DNA from 4 places in the Pseudoalteromonas sp. J2K-J599 genome. Region 3 is predicted to be linked to each of the others. Evidence: predicted binding sites of a transcription regulator. Region 3 holds the regulator's gene; each other region holds the start of a gene.

Region 1 (3,194 bases), 970 kb from region 3:
GTATCGTCAGATAAACCGCAGTGTTTAATTTTACCTGCTTTAACACATTCATTAAGGCCTTCTAGAATATCAAGCATACTAGCTTGTTGCTCTTGTGTATTTACGTCGGTAAATTTAAGAGTGCCGGGCCATTGTCTGCCAAAGTGAGGGGTAGAGCGGTTTGGCCAATGCAGTTGATATAAATCAATGTAGTCTGTTTGAAGTCGCTTAAGTGAATTATCCACGGCTTCTATTACTGTTTGACGAGTAATATTGCCGCCATCACGTACCCACGATAATCCATTGCCTGCAATTTTTGTAGCTAGTACCAAATCGCTGCGCTTTTGCTGATTACGCGATAGCCAATTGCCAATAATTTCCTCGGTTTTACCATAGGTCTCTGGCGAAGGAGGCACAGCATACATTTCGGCTGTATCAATAAAGTTTACGCCTTGCGCTAGCGCGTAGGCTATTTGTTCATCAGCGTCGCTTTGAGTATTTTGTTTACCCCATGTCATACTCCCTAGGCACACTCGAGATACGTTTACGCCACTGCTACCTAGTGGGTTGTATTGCATAAAAATTCCTTAACTAAATTAGTTTTGAGCATGGCTGATTAAAGCCGATAAAAGAGGCTCGGAGATTGGGGCTTTTTGCCCTGTAGTAAAATCAAACATTACAACTTTAGATGCACCCGTAGTCGTTATTGCTTTTTGTGCATGGCTGTAAACGGTGTAGTTCATGGTAAAGCGATCTGTTTTAAGATCTGTAATTGTAACGCCTACAGTGAGTGTGTCGGGAAACGTTACTGGGCGTTTATAGCGAACGTTATTTTCGCTTATTACTGGCCCCACACCGTTTGGGCTTATTGTGTCGAACAGATTTATTTTATTTAAAAAGTCGATTCGGGCTATTTCAAAGTAACGTAAATACACTACATTATTTACGTGTTGTAGCGCATCCATATCAGCCCATGCTACGGTGATATCGGTATGAATAGGGTGCTGATCTTTAAACGTTTGCATTATTTATTGGCCCTTGATTTTTAAAGTACTTAGATTATCAACATGATGTTACGAGCTCAAGGTAATTAATGGCATGTTTTTTTATAAGATGATTGTACCTGTTTAATTTTAGGTCTACAGTTAAATTACACAGACACACAAAAACACACACAAAGGTAAAAATATGCAGAATATAATTAATTGGTCCTTAGCTTGTTTGGTTTTTATAGCCTCTTTTACCTGTTACGCGATGGGGAATGAATCTGGCGCTATCATTTTAATGTTGGCAGGATTTTTATTTGAGGTTATGTATTGGCTACGTGGTTATAAGAGATCAGAGGACAATAAACACTTTTTTTAATCGTTAACTAGGGCCTGTTGACCTTTCAGGATTAAAATTTGTTCAATCTAGGGGCTATTTAATCGCGGCGCGAGGTTTGTGACCTAGTGGGCTAAGTAAAAACCGAGCAAAGCTTCCGCGTCCTGCTCACGCCCCTTACCTACATCCATGTAGGCAACAAAGAGTACATTGCCCCTAGGCAGAACCCTTCGGGCAGCGTATGTTTGGCATTTGTGCTACGTTATCGCCTATTTATGGGGAATAACCACACTACATAGGCTCTGCCTTGCCTAAATACCAAACATACTTCTGCAAATTTAACCTCGAAAGATAAACAGGCCCTAGGCTTGCTTATCGCATGTGATTCTATAATAATGACTGTATAAATAACCAGTTATTATTGTGGTGATGAAAAAGTTTATTCACATAGACATGGATTGCTTTTATGCAGCAGTAGAAATGCGAGATAATCCAAAACTTGCATCTGTACCGCTTGCTATTGGAGGCAATAGCCGACGAGGCGTGCTCTCAACCGCTAACTATATAGCTAGAGAGTATGGCGTGCGATCGGCTATGTCGAACTATCATGCTAAACAATTATGCCCCGATTTAGTTATTGTCCCAGGGCGCATGGCTGTATATAAAGAAGCTTCAAACCAAATACGTGAAGTATTTAGCCGCTACACAGACTTAATTGAACCCCTTTCTTTAGACGAAGCCTACCTAGATGTAACAGACAGCACCGCTTGTAAAGGCAGTGCCACACTTATTGCACAGCAAATAAGAGCCGATATTTACAATGCTACAGGGCTCACTGCATCAGCAGGTATTGCACCGATTAAATTTATTGCCAAAATAGCCAGTGACGAAAACAAACCGAATGGTCAATTTGTCGTTTTGCCTGATGAGATTGATGACTTCTTAGCGCAATTACCGCTGGGGAAAATTCCAGGAGTGGGCAAAGTAACGCTCGAAAAGCTAAATTTAAAAGGCTTATATACTGGCAAGGATGTACGTGAAAAAGGCGTTAACTGGATGCAGCAACATGTGGGTAATTTTGGTGTGTCGCTTTATCAAAAATGTGCAGGTGAGTATGTTGGTAAAGTATCCACGGATCGTATAAGAAAATCGCTGAGTGTTGAACATACCTACGAGTACAACAAAACAAGTTTGCAAGAGTGCTTAGATGAGCTGCCAAGATTGTTAGAGGAATTAGTTTTAAGGCTAAATAAACAGCAGTTACAAAACCGTATTAATAAATTGAGTGTTAAGGTGAAGTTTGCAAATTTTGTAGTGACCTCAGCCGATCAGGTATATCACGAGCTAAATACAGAAATATTTGTTCAACTACTTACTAAGGCCTACCAGCGTGGGCTACAACAGCCTGTAAGATTACTTGGCATAGGCGTTGGCATTAAAAACGAGCCAGAGCAAAACTTCCAACTTAGTATTCTCGATTAAGCTGTAAAGCCTGTAAAGCCTGTAACTCCAAGTTGCCATTTATTGACAGGTTATGTGTTTAGCTCATCGCTCCTTACTGGTCTTCAATATTTAAATCGACGATAATAGGGGCTTATGTTTTCTAACAGGACCTTATTTATGGCATACCCTCAAGCGGTTAGTGCAAGCCTTGAATGCACATCTCATGATGCGCTTATTATTATTAGTAATGACTTTTCTCAGTTACCAAATAACTCATTACGTGATGCTATTTTAGCTCAAGCAAACGTAGATTCTCGCATCGGTAAGCAAGTTACTTTATTAGTAATTGAAAACAAGCGCGTTGTACTTGCGCCAACCGGTCCGTTAAATAGAGATTACGACGACGTGCGTCGTTATTTTGATGCTGCTAAATTAGCAATTAACGAAGC
Region 2 (3,194 bases), 1.2 Mb from region 3:
TTGCAGAGCTGTCAGCACTTAGTGCGCGTCCTAAACGAGGCATGTTACCTTTTTCATCAGCTAAGCCAGCTTTTTGAGTGACTGCAACTAATGTACCCGAAGTATCAAAAAGATCGACAAACAAGAATGCAAAAATAACACTCATCATTGATATATCAAAAGCGGCGGCAAAATCTAGTTGCATAAAAGTAGGCATTATTGATGGTGGCATAGCCATAACACCGTGATATTCAACTAGCCCTAAACTCAGTGCAATGCCTGTCACTAATAAAATACTAATAAGTACACCGCTTTTAAAATCGCGGTATAAAAGCGCTGCAATTACAAAAAAGCTTAATATAGCTAATAATGGGCCTGGGGAAGTAATGTCCCCCAATTGCACTAGTGTTGCTGGGCTTGAGACAATAATGCCTGCATTTTTAAGGGCAATTAAGGCTAAAAAAGCACCTATACCTGTTGCGATAGCTCGCTTGAGCACCAGAGGTATGGCATTAATAATCCATTCTCTGACTTTAAATAAGCTTAAAAATAAAAATATACAACCCGACATAAAAACAGCCCCTAATGCGGCTTGCCAGGTATAACCCATTCCTAATACGACGCCATACGTAAAAAAGGCATTTAGTCCCATGCCAGGCGCTAATGCTAATGGATAATTAGCCCATAAACCCATTATAAAACAGCCTATCGCAGCTGCTATACAGGTAGCTACAAATGCAGCCCCTTGGTCCATCCCTGCCTCAGCAAGCATAGCCGGGTTTACAAATACAATGTATACCATAGTAATAAAGGTAGTTAGGCCAGCAACGCATTCGCGTTTAACTGTTGAATTATTTTCGCTGAGTTTAAATAAGGCTTCAAACATAATAAACTTGTGATAGTAAAAAGTGGCGAGATTTTAACATAAAAATTATCTTTTACAGGACATTTTACCTTGCTATATACTAAACTGTTAAAGTAGTTAAAATAATAAATGAACCAATATGCTTAAAACAACACCTTGCGAGCAAGACTTAGAGCAACAGCTAGACAACATTTTAGGTTTTGTTACTCAACCAGAAAGCAGCCCCGCGCCCATTGATAATAAAAAAGATGAGCAAAGTACTATTAATAAAGCCCTATATTATTTAAAAAATAATCAAGCTCCATTGGCTGCAAAATGGATGCGCCTTGCTGCAATGGCAGGAAACCATAGAGCACAGTTTTATTTAGGTTTATTTTTTGTAAAAGGTGAAGGCGTGCCACAAAGTGTATTTCATGCTGTAGCGTGGTTGAGCTTAGCGAGTAGCCAAGGGTATGCACCTGCCACTGCAGCGGTTACAGATATACGCAAACATATCGAAACTAAGCGATTTAAAGATGCTCAATGTTATGCAGCAAGTTTGTACGAACAAATTCACCAACTCCAGTTTTCTCATATGATCCCTCGCACGAGTGAAAACACATAAACCAACTAAGTTATAAGTACTGTATACAGTGTTGAAAAATACTGTATATAGTTACAAAGATACTCCTACACAGTATAAAACCCACAAATGAAGACACTACTCAAAAATTTATTTTAAAACAACCTTCTCAAAAACAAGCCTATAACAACTTGATTAATAAAGAATTATAGATTTAAAAATAAAAAACAATAATCAAAGGCTGAATAACTGTACAAATAAATAGCATAAAATGCTTGCACGAAAGCACTGTATAAACTACTGTATATGAATACTGTATAAAAACCCAGTGAGTGAAACTATGTTACAGCCTATTACCGTAAGAACAGTTAAAAGTTACCAACAAGACGAGCAAAGCGATTGCGTAAATTTGATCCAAATTGAAGATGAAATTTCAGCGACCTTTGAGCTTTTAAAAGTATTACACCAATACAATAGCTCTAATGCATGGACGTTATTAATTGCGCCAGATCATGTACCGAGCAAAGCTTTACTTGACTCATGCTCTATTGATACAAGTAAATTACTTGTTATTAGACAGAAGCACCTGGTAAATCTAGAGTATGTATTAAATTCTGCGTTACATAATGGAAACTTTGCAGCGGTAATCACCTGGACCGATATAGTTAATAACCAACTACTTACAAATCTATCGTTCGATTTAAGTAAAACGCATACAAAATTATACTGTTTTACTAAAAACGCACAAACAACAGAGATACCACTCGCTCAATAAGCTTGTTAAACTAATGTTTTAGACTTTGTATTATTATTATGACTTCACTCAATGCCATACTATGTTTTTGCAGCAGTGGGCACAATTATGCCGATTGCTGCGAGCCGCTTCACTTATCTGTAAAGCAAGCTGACACTCCTGAACAACTTATGCGCTCACGATTCAGCGCTTATGTTATTAAAAATGCAAAATATGTTTATCAAACCTACGCAAAAGAAAAACAAGCTGAGAATCCGATTAAAGAAATCAATGATTTTGCTAACAGCTGCCGATTTATAAATCTTGATTTAATTGACTCAAGCCATGATGGCGATACTGGAACTGTAGAATTTAAAGCCCAATATTTTTATCAAAACTTATTTTGTGAGCTTCATGAAAAATCGCAGTTTATTAAAGAAAACACTCAATGGCGTTATTTAGATGGCACTATATATCCTGTTGAAGATATTAAAGTAGGCAGAAATGATAACTGCCCATGCGGTAGCAATAACAAATACAAAAAATGTCATAGCATGTAATAAATAATCTTATTTAATATTTATCACCTAAAAGGTGTTTTTAAGTGGCAGAGTGATTTATTAGCTAACTAAACTTAAAAACACACTTTGTTACGCCCTTGCATTTTAGACTCATACATTTTTTCATCTGCGATCTGCAACGTGTTTTTGTTATTTACGTATGGTTGTAGGGTTGCACCGCCAATACTAATAGTCACAAAATCATATTCTGAATATTTGTGTAATATTCCTAAATCGGCCACATTTTGTTTAATTTTATCAGCAACACAAATTGCACCTTCAGTGCTTGTATGCGGTAGAACAACTACAAACTCTTCGCCGCCGTAACGCGCAACAAAGTCGGTTGGCCTTTGCAAACTATTAGTAATAGTTTGTGCTACTAGGTTTAACACCGTATCCCCCTGCACATGACCATAGATATCATTGTATTGCTTAAAGTAATCTATATCAATGAGTAATAGTGCATAGTCGACTTTTTCTCGTAAGGCGCTTCGT
Region 3 (3,194 bases):
GGACTTGAAAAAAGTCGCGACGATTTTACATTATGACAAAGACGAATACCGTCAACTAGCGCGTATTGAAGCTACAGGTGAGGTGAGCACACCTGATAAAGCCATAAACCATATATGTGAGCTTATTGAATCGTGTTCGCGTAACGCGCTAAAGCAATGGTTAAGCTGTTCACGTAGAACGTTTGATATTGGTTTTGAATCAGGGACTTCTCCTAAGTGCTTTAATCAAGCCTTAGATGCAGATACATTATTGCGTATATCTGCGATTGGTGCGGGTATGGAAATTACTATTTACCCAATCGAAAAGTAACTATCTTCGCTCTACGACTGCTGCGGTCATTTTTGATACGCAGCACAGCTCATTGCGGCTATTTGTAATTTTTATTTCCCACACTGAACTACGTTTACCTATATGAAATGCTCTTGCCGTTGCTGTTAAAGTGCCGTTGCGAGATGCTTTTAAATGACTTGCGCTAATCTCCTGCCCTACACAGTAAAATTTAGTAAAATCAACAACAAAGTTAGCGGCATAGCTGGCAACTGTTTCGGCAAGTACAACGTTAGCACCGCCGTGAACCATCCCCATTGGGTTATGATGCTCAGGAATTGCCGGCATTGTGGCAACCAAATAATCATCGCCAATTTCTGTGACTTCTATCCCCATAGTTTTCATTAATGTTCCTTGGCCATTAACGCCTTGCTCTAACTGCTTGCACAGCTCTAAGGTGATGGGCTGGTACCAAATACTCATAATGTCTCCTTTGCATTTTTAATCATTTATAAACCCAGCTTTAGTTATATCCCTAAAATGTACACAAGTGAAATTACTTTAGCTATTTTAAGGCTTAATTTAAATTTGCGATTTTTATTTAACTGTATATACTCACAGTTAAATGTACTGTATGGAAAACCAGTTGTATGCGACCATTAACGAACCGCCAAGCTCAAATACTCGAACTAATTAAAGTTTTTATTAAAGACACTGGTATGCCTCCTACACGTGCTGAAATAGCGCAAACATTAGGTTTTAAAAGTGCCAATGCTGCTGAAGAACATTTAAAAGCACTTGCTAAAAAAGGCGCAATTAAAATGAAACCAGGTGCAAGCCGTGGTATTCAATTAATTGAAGAAGAAGAGCCAGAACAATTAGGTTTACCGCTTATAGGGCGTGTTGCTGCTGGTTCACCTATTTTGGCGCAAGAGCACGTTGAAAGTCACTGCAAAATCGATCCATTAATGTTTAAACCGGCTGCAGATTTTTTACTACGCGTTAACGGTATGAGCATGAAAGATATTGGTATTATGGATGGTGATTTACTTGCTGTACATCGTACTCAAACCGCTGAAAACGGACAAGTTGTTGTTGCCCGCCTAGACGAAGACGTAACTGTAAAACGTCTTGAGAAAGCGGGTCGTAAAGTATTACTTCATGCTGAAAACGACGATTTTGACTCTATTGAAGTAGATCTTGAGAATGAGTCTTTTAATATTGAAGGCTTAGCCGTTGGCGTTATAAGAAACGCTGATTGGATGTGACTTTAAAAATAGCTTTTAAACAAGCAGTTTTATAAATGCGTACTAATTAGTACGCATTTTCTGTTTTAAATTCGCACTAAAAATAGGGCGTAAACAGCCCACTGACTATTTAAGCTGTAAACTTTTTTGCACTTATATTTTCCCCCTCCGAATGCGTTAAACCCCTTTGTTTTGCTCATATTTTGAACTTTCTGTTGCCCAGTTGATTACCGATTTTTTATTAATTATTCAATATCACCTGATTGTTTTTTATACTAAAACTTGCTTCTTGTTCGTTTTTTAGCTAGTTGTTAATGTGCTGAGCTAATAATAACTCACAGCTTTTTAGTTTTGAGAACACACAATATACACAAACTCGTTGTTGGCGCAGCAAAACCAATCAATATTAAATGAGATTGGCTAAAAAAATAAAAATAACGAATTGGCGTTTAAGCCGTATGCCTCTTCGCTTTGCATTCGCAATAGCATCAAAGGAGCCGTCACATGGGTAAACTGACCTCTACCTTGTGGCTTATATTATGTGTTTTTTCGCACCCAGTTTTGGCTAACAGCCAATACAATATGCGCAAAGGCGTAACCGATATAAGCAATAATGTATATCAGCTGCACATGACCATATTTATAATATGTTGTGTGATTGGGGTGATAGTGTTCGCAATTATGTTTTGGGCACTTATTCATCACCGTAAATCTAAAGGGGCTGTACCTGCCCAATTTCACGAAAGCACTAAAGTAGAAATACTTTGGACTGCAATTCCGTTTGTTATTTTAATTGCTATGGCAGTACCAGCCACTAAAACCTTAATTGCAATGGAAGATGCCAGCAAAGCTGATCTCACTATTAAAATTACGGGTTCGCAATGGAAATGGCATTATGAATATATGGGCGAAGATGTAGAGTTCTACTCTATTTTATCTACCCCGCAAGATGAAATCGCGAATCTTGCAGATAAAAACCCTAACTACTTACTTGAGGTTGATAAGCCTCTTGTACTGCCAATAAATCAAAAAGTACGATTTTTAATGACTTCTGATGATGTTATTCACTCTTGGTGGGTACCTGATTTTGCAGTTAAAAAAGATGCGAACCCCGGCTTTATAAATGAAACATGGACGAACATAAACGAAGAAGGTACTTACCGAGGCCAATGTGCTGAGTTGTGTGGTAAAGACCATGGCTTTATGCCCGTTGTGGTGGTCGCTAAATCTGAAGCTGATTTTAAAACATGGCTTGCAGATGCAAAGCAGGCTAAACAAAAAGCAGCATTAGCAGATGCCGCATTACTTGATAAAACCCTCCCAAAAAAAGAGTTAATGACTTTAGGCGAACAAGTATATATGGCTAATTGTGCTGCATGTCATCAACCTACAGGCATGGGGTTACCGGGTGTATTTCCTGCACTTAAAGGCAGCCCGATAGTGCTTGGCGATATAAAAGATCACATTGATGTAGTTATCCACGGACGACCCGGTACGGCAATGCAAGCATTTGCCAAACAGTTATCTATAAAGCAATTAGCTGCGGTTATTACTTATAAACGTAATGCGTGGGGTAATGATACGGGTGATGTTATTCAACCGAGTCAAATACAGGCAGCTCTTGATGCCAAAGTGGAGGCGAACTAATGAGTAGCATAGTAGAACAACCTAACGCCAAT
Region 4 (3,194 bases), 1.6 Mb from region 3:
GCCTTCACCAATCATTATATCAAGCTGGTAGTCTTCCATTGCGGGATACAGTATTTCTTCAACTTGCGGGCTTAGCCTGTGTATTTCATCGATAAACAGTACATCGCCCTCTTCTAAATTAGTAAGTAGAGCAGCTAAATCGCCTGCTTTTTCAAGTACAGGGCCTGATGTTGTTTTAATACTTACGTGTAACTCATTGGCTACAATATTTGCAAGCGTGGTTTTACCAAGCCCAGGTGGTCCAAATATTAATAAATGATCAAGCGCTTCACCACGGGTTCGGGCAGCTTCAATAAAAATTTCCATTTGCTGCTTAACATGAGGCTGGCCTCTGTAGTCGGCTAAAAGTTTTGGTCTTATTGCACGATCTATAGAGTCTTCATTTGTTTTTTCAGTCGCATCAATTAAGCGATCCGCTTCAATCATGGGTTACTCACAACATAGATTTTAAAGATTCTCTAATAAGAACCTCAGTAGACATATCGGGTTTACTTATCGATTTTACTGCTTTTTGAGCTTGTGGCAATTTATAACCTAATGCAAGCAGTGCCGATACGGCATCATCCGCTGCATTATTAGCAATTGTCGCATCGCTCATTGGCTCTATTACTGCGCTGTCACTAAATGGCGTAAATAAATCATTGCCCCAATCTTTTAGTCTGTCTTTCATTTCGAGTACTAAACGCTCGGCTGTTTTTTTACCTACACCGGGTAATTTAACAAGCGATGTTGAGTCTTCGTTATTTACACAACTTACAAATTGTTTTGCCGACATGCCCGATAAAATAGCTAAGCCAAGTTTTGGCCCTACGCCATTTGCTTTTAATAGCTCTCTAAACAAGGCACGTTCAACTTTATTATTAAAACCAAATAATAGTTGAGCATCTTCACGCACTACAAAGTGAGTGTAAACAATCGCATTTTCACCAATTTTTGGTAAATCGTAAAAACAGGTCATCGGCATTTGTACTTCGTAACCTACACCACTTACTTCGAGTAATATTTCTGGTGGCTGTTTTTCGACTAAAATACCATTTAAGCGGCCTATCATAATTATTTCCTTAAACGTCCTCTAACGGTTTTGCTTGCGCTGCCCGCTAGTTTAATTAAATTTTGTTCTGAGTGGGCGTGGCAAATCGCAATAGCGAGTGCATCAGCTGCATCGGCCTGTGGCGTACCGGGTAGTTTTAAAATATTTTTTACCATGTGTTGCACTTGTGTTTTATCTGCGCCACCGTTGCCTACTACTGCTTGCTTAATTTGCCTAGCTGAGTATTCAAATACGGGTAAGTCAGCCATTGCAGCGCCAACAATCGCAGCGCCTCTAGCTTGGCCTAGTTTTAAAGCTGAATCGGGGTTGTGCGCCATAAATACTTTTTCAATGGCAAAGGTTTCTGGCGAAAACTGCTCAATAAGCTGTGTAATGCCTTGGTAGATCATTTTAAGCCTAACCGGAAAAGGATGATCGGCTAACTTAATACAGCCACTGCCTAAGTATGTAAATTTAGAACCTTGATGGGCAACAACACCATATCCGGTCAAACGTGAACCAGGATCGATCCCTAAAATGATGGCCAAACAGCGCTCCATTGTTATTATTTTTAAATTACGTTAATAATGCCAGAGCACTGTATAAATTACCAGTACAAAGAAAAACAAAAATGCCCACGTACTAGGTGGGCATTTACAGAGCATGTTAGTTTAAGCTTACCCTAGGGCACGCACTAATCCTTGGGTGTTTTGTTTAAGTGTTCGGGCAATCATTAAATAACCTAAGCCTGCCACAAATACGCCGCCAGCTACCGGACCTATAATCCATATATGTGGGTGTAACTTACCTGCTAAATCAAACATTTGTTGCTGCACAATCAAAAGCGCTATATCACTAAAAAATGCAGCCACTAAACCAGCTAAACCGCCTAGTAATAAAAACTCATACAGGGTCGCGTTTTTAATTAATCGGCTTTTAGCGCCAAGCGTTCTGAGTATGACAATTTCTTGCATACGCTCACCTAAACTAGCTTGCACTTGCGATATAAGTACAAGCGCGCCACACAGCACAACAATTGCAAGTACGAAGCCAATGGCGAGCGATACTTGCGAAATAGTAGTTTGTATTTGCTTAACAAAGTTATCAATATCAATGGCTGTAATAGTAGGGTAAGTACGTAATAACTGGCTAAAGTCACGTTTTTGATCTGGATTTATACGTACCGACGAAATATACGTCGCCGGAAAATCTGCAAGTACATCAGGGCTTAAAATAATAAAAAAGTTAGGTTTAAGCGTGGCCCAATTTACTTTGCGCACACTGGTGATTTTAGCGTCGAACGACTGCGAACCAATTAAAAATGTAAGCGTATCGCCTATCTCAACATCTAATCGCTCAAGCATCGACTCCTCTACTGAAGCCTCAGCCATCGCATTTTCACCAAACCACGTGCCTTGTGTTACTTCATTTTGGTCAGGCACATCTTTAAGCCATGTAAGGTTTAGCTCACGACCAATACCTGCACGTGCTTCTTCGTCTTTTTTCTCGTTGTCTTGCAGCGATACAGAACGTGCTACCAACTCGCCGTTTACCGCATTTACGCGCCCACGAATAGTGGGATAAAACTCTGATACCTGAATATCTTTTTGAGCTAAATATTCATTAATTGGCTCAAGCTCATTTTGCGTAATATTAACTAAAAACGCATTAGGCGCGTCGCTTGGAAGTTGCGACTGCCAATCAGATATCATGTCGTTTTTAAGTACCACTAAAAACAGCAGTAATTTAATTGCTAACGAAAAACTAATTAACTGTACCGCGTTCACATTTGCACGCTTTTGGATAGATGCAATTGCAAGCGACCAGCTGTTACCTGGCTTTAATCCTAGCTTTCGACCACCACCAAATATTAATTTAGATACTAAAAACAGCACACCAATTAGCGCAAGTGTTGATATAAACAAAATAAGCGTTATTTTTATGTTGTTACTAAATAACCACATTAATAAAAACACAGTTAGCGCACTCATACCTAAATGCACACGGCTCACTGCCAACTTGTCACCTAAGTTACGGCGCAGTACTCTAAGCGGTGGAATATCAAATAAATCAAATAATGGTTTAATAGAAAACATAACGGCACAAATTACGCCAGTGCTTATAGCTACCAGCCAAGGTTTAAAGCCACCTAAAGGCAGCTCTG

The links. Region 3 encodes LexA, which represses DNA repair genes until DNA is damaged. Its sites were predicted from a motif close to TACTGTATNNNNATACAGTA; they were not measured.
Region 1: dinB (DNA polymerase IV) is a predicted target of LexA. The motif match lies at 1,700-1,719, and genes of this name have one in related genera.
Region 2: AC5NT5_RS10560 (SulA-like leucine-rich domain-containing protein) is a predicted target of LexA. The motif match lies at 1,705-1,724, and genes of this name have one in related genera.
Region 4: ruvC (crossover junction endodeoxyribonuclease RuvC) is a predicted target of LexA. The motif match lies at 1,627-1,646, and genes of this name have one in related genera.

The regions. Positions count from the first base shown of each region.
Region 1 is NZ_CM200271.1:793,988-797,181, forward strand. It holds gene AC5NT5_RS03585 (aldo/keto reductase) at 1-557, opposite strand, end outside; gene AC5NT5_RS03590 (acyl-CoA thioesterase) at 576-1,004, opposite strand; gene dinB (DNA polymerase IV) at 1,732-2,784, shown strand; gene AC5NT5_RS03600 (M17 family metallopeptidase) at 2,923-3,194, shown strand, end outside.
Region 2 is NZ_CM200271.1:2,343,257-2,346,450, forward strand. It holds gene AC5NT5_RS10550 (NCS2 family permease) at 1-865, opposite strand, end outside; gene AC5NT5_RS10555 (tetratricopeptide repeat protein) at 984-1,448, shown strand; gene AC5NT5_RS10560 (SulA-like leucine-rich domain-containing protein) at 1,747-2,181, shown strand; gene AC5NT5_RS10565 (YchJ family protein) at 2,220-2,699, shown strand; gene AC5NT5_RS10570 (diguanylate cyclase) at 2,774-3,194, opposite strand, start outside.
Region 3 is NZ_CM200271.1:3,558,433-3,561,626, reverse strand. It holds gene AC5NT5_RS16140 (hypothetical protein) at 1-310, shown strand, start outside; gene AC5NT5_RS16135 (PaaI family thioesterase) at 311-751, opposite strand; gene lexA (transcriptional repressor LexA) at 919-1,536, shown strand; gene coxB (cytochrome c oxidase subunit II) at 2,020-3,162, shown strand; gene ctaD (cytochrome c oxidase subunit I) at 3,162-3,194, shown strand, end outside.
Region 4 is NZ_CM200271.1:1,436,654-1,439,847, reverse strand. It holds gene ruvB (Holliday junction branch migration DNA helicase RuvB) at 1-426, opposite strand, end outside; gene ruvA (Holliday junction branch migration protein RuvA) at 434-1,051, opposite strand; gene ruvC (crossover junction endodeoxyribonuclease RuvC) at 1,054-1,578, opposite strand; gene AC5NT5_RS06545 (ABC transporter permease) at 1,708-3,194, opposite strand, start outside.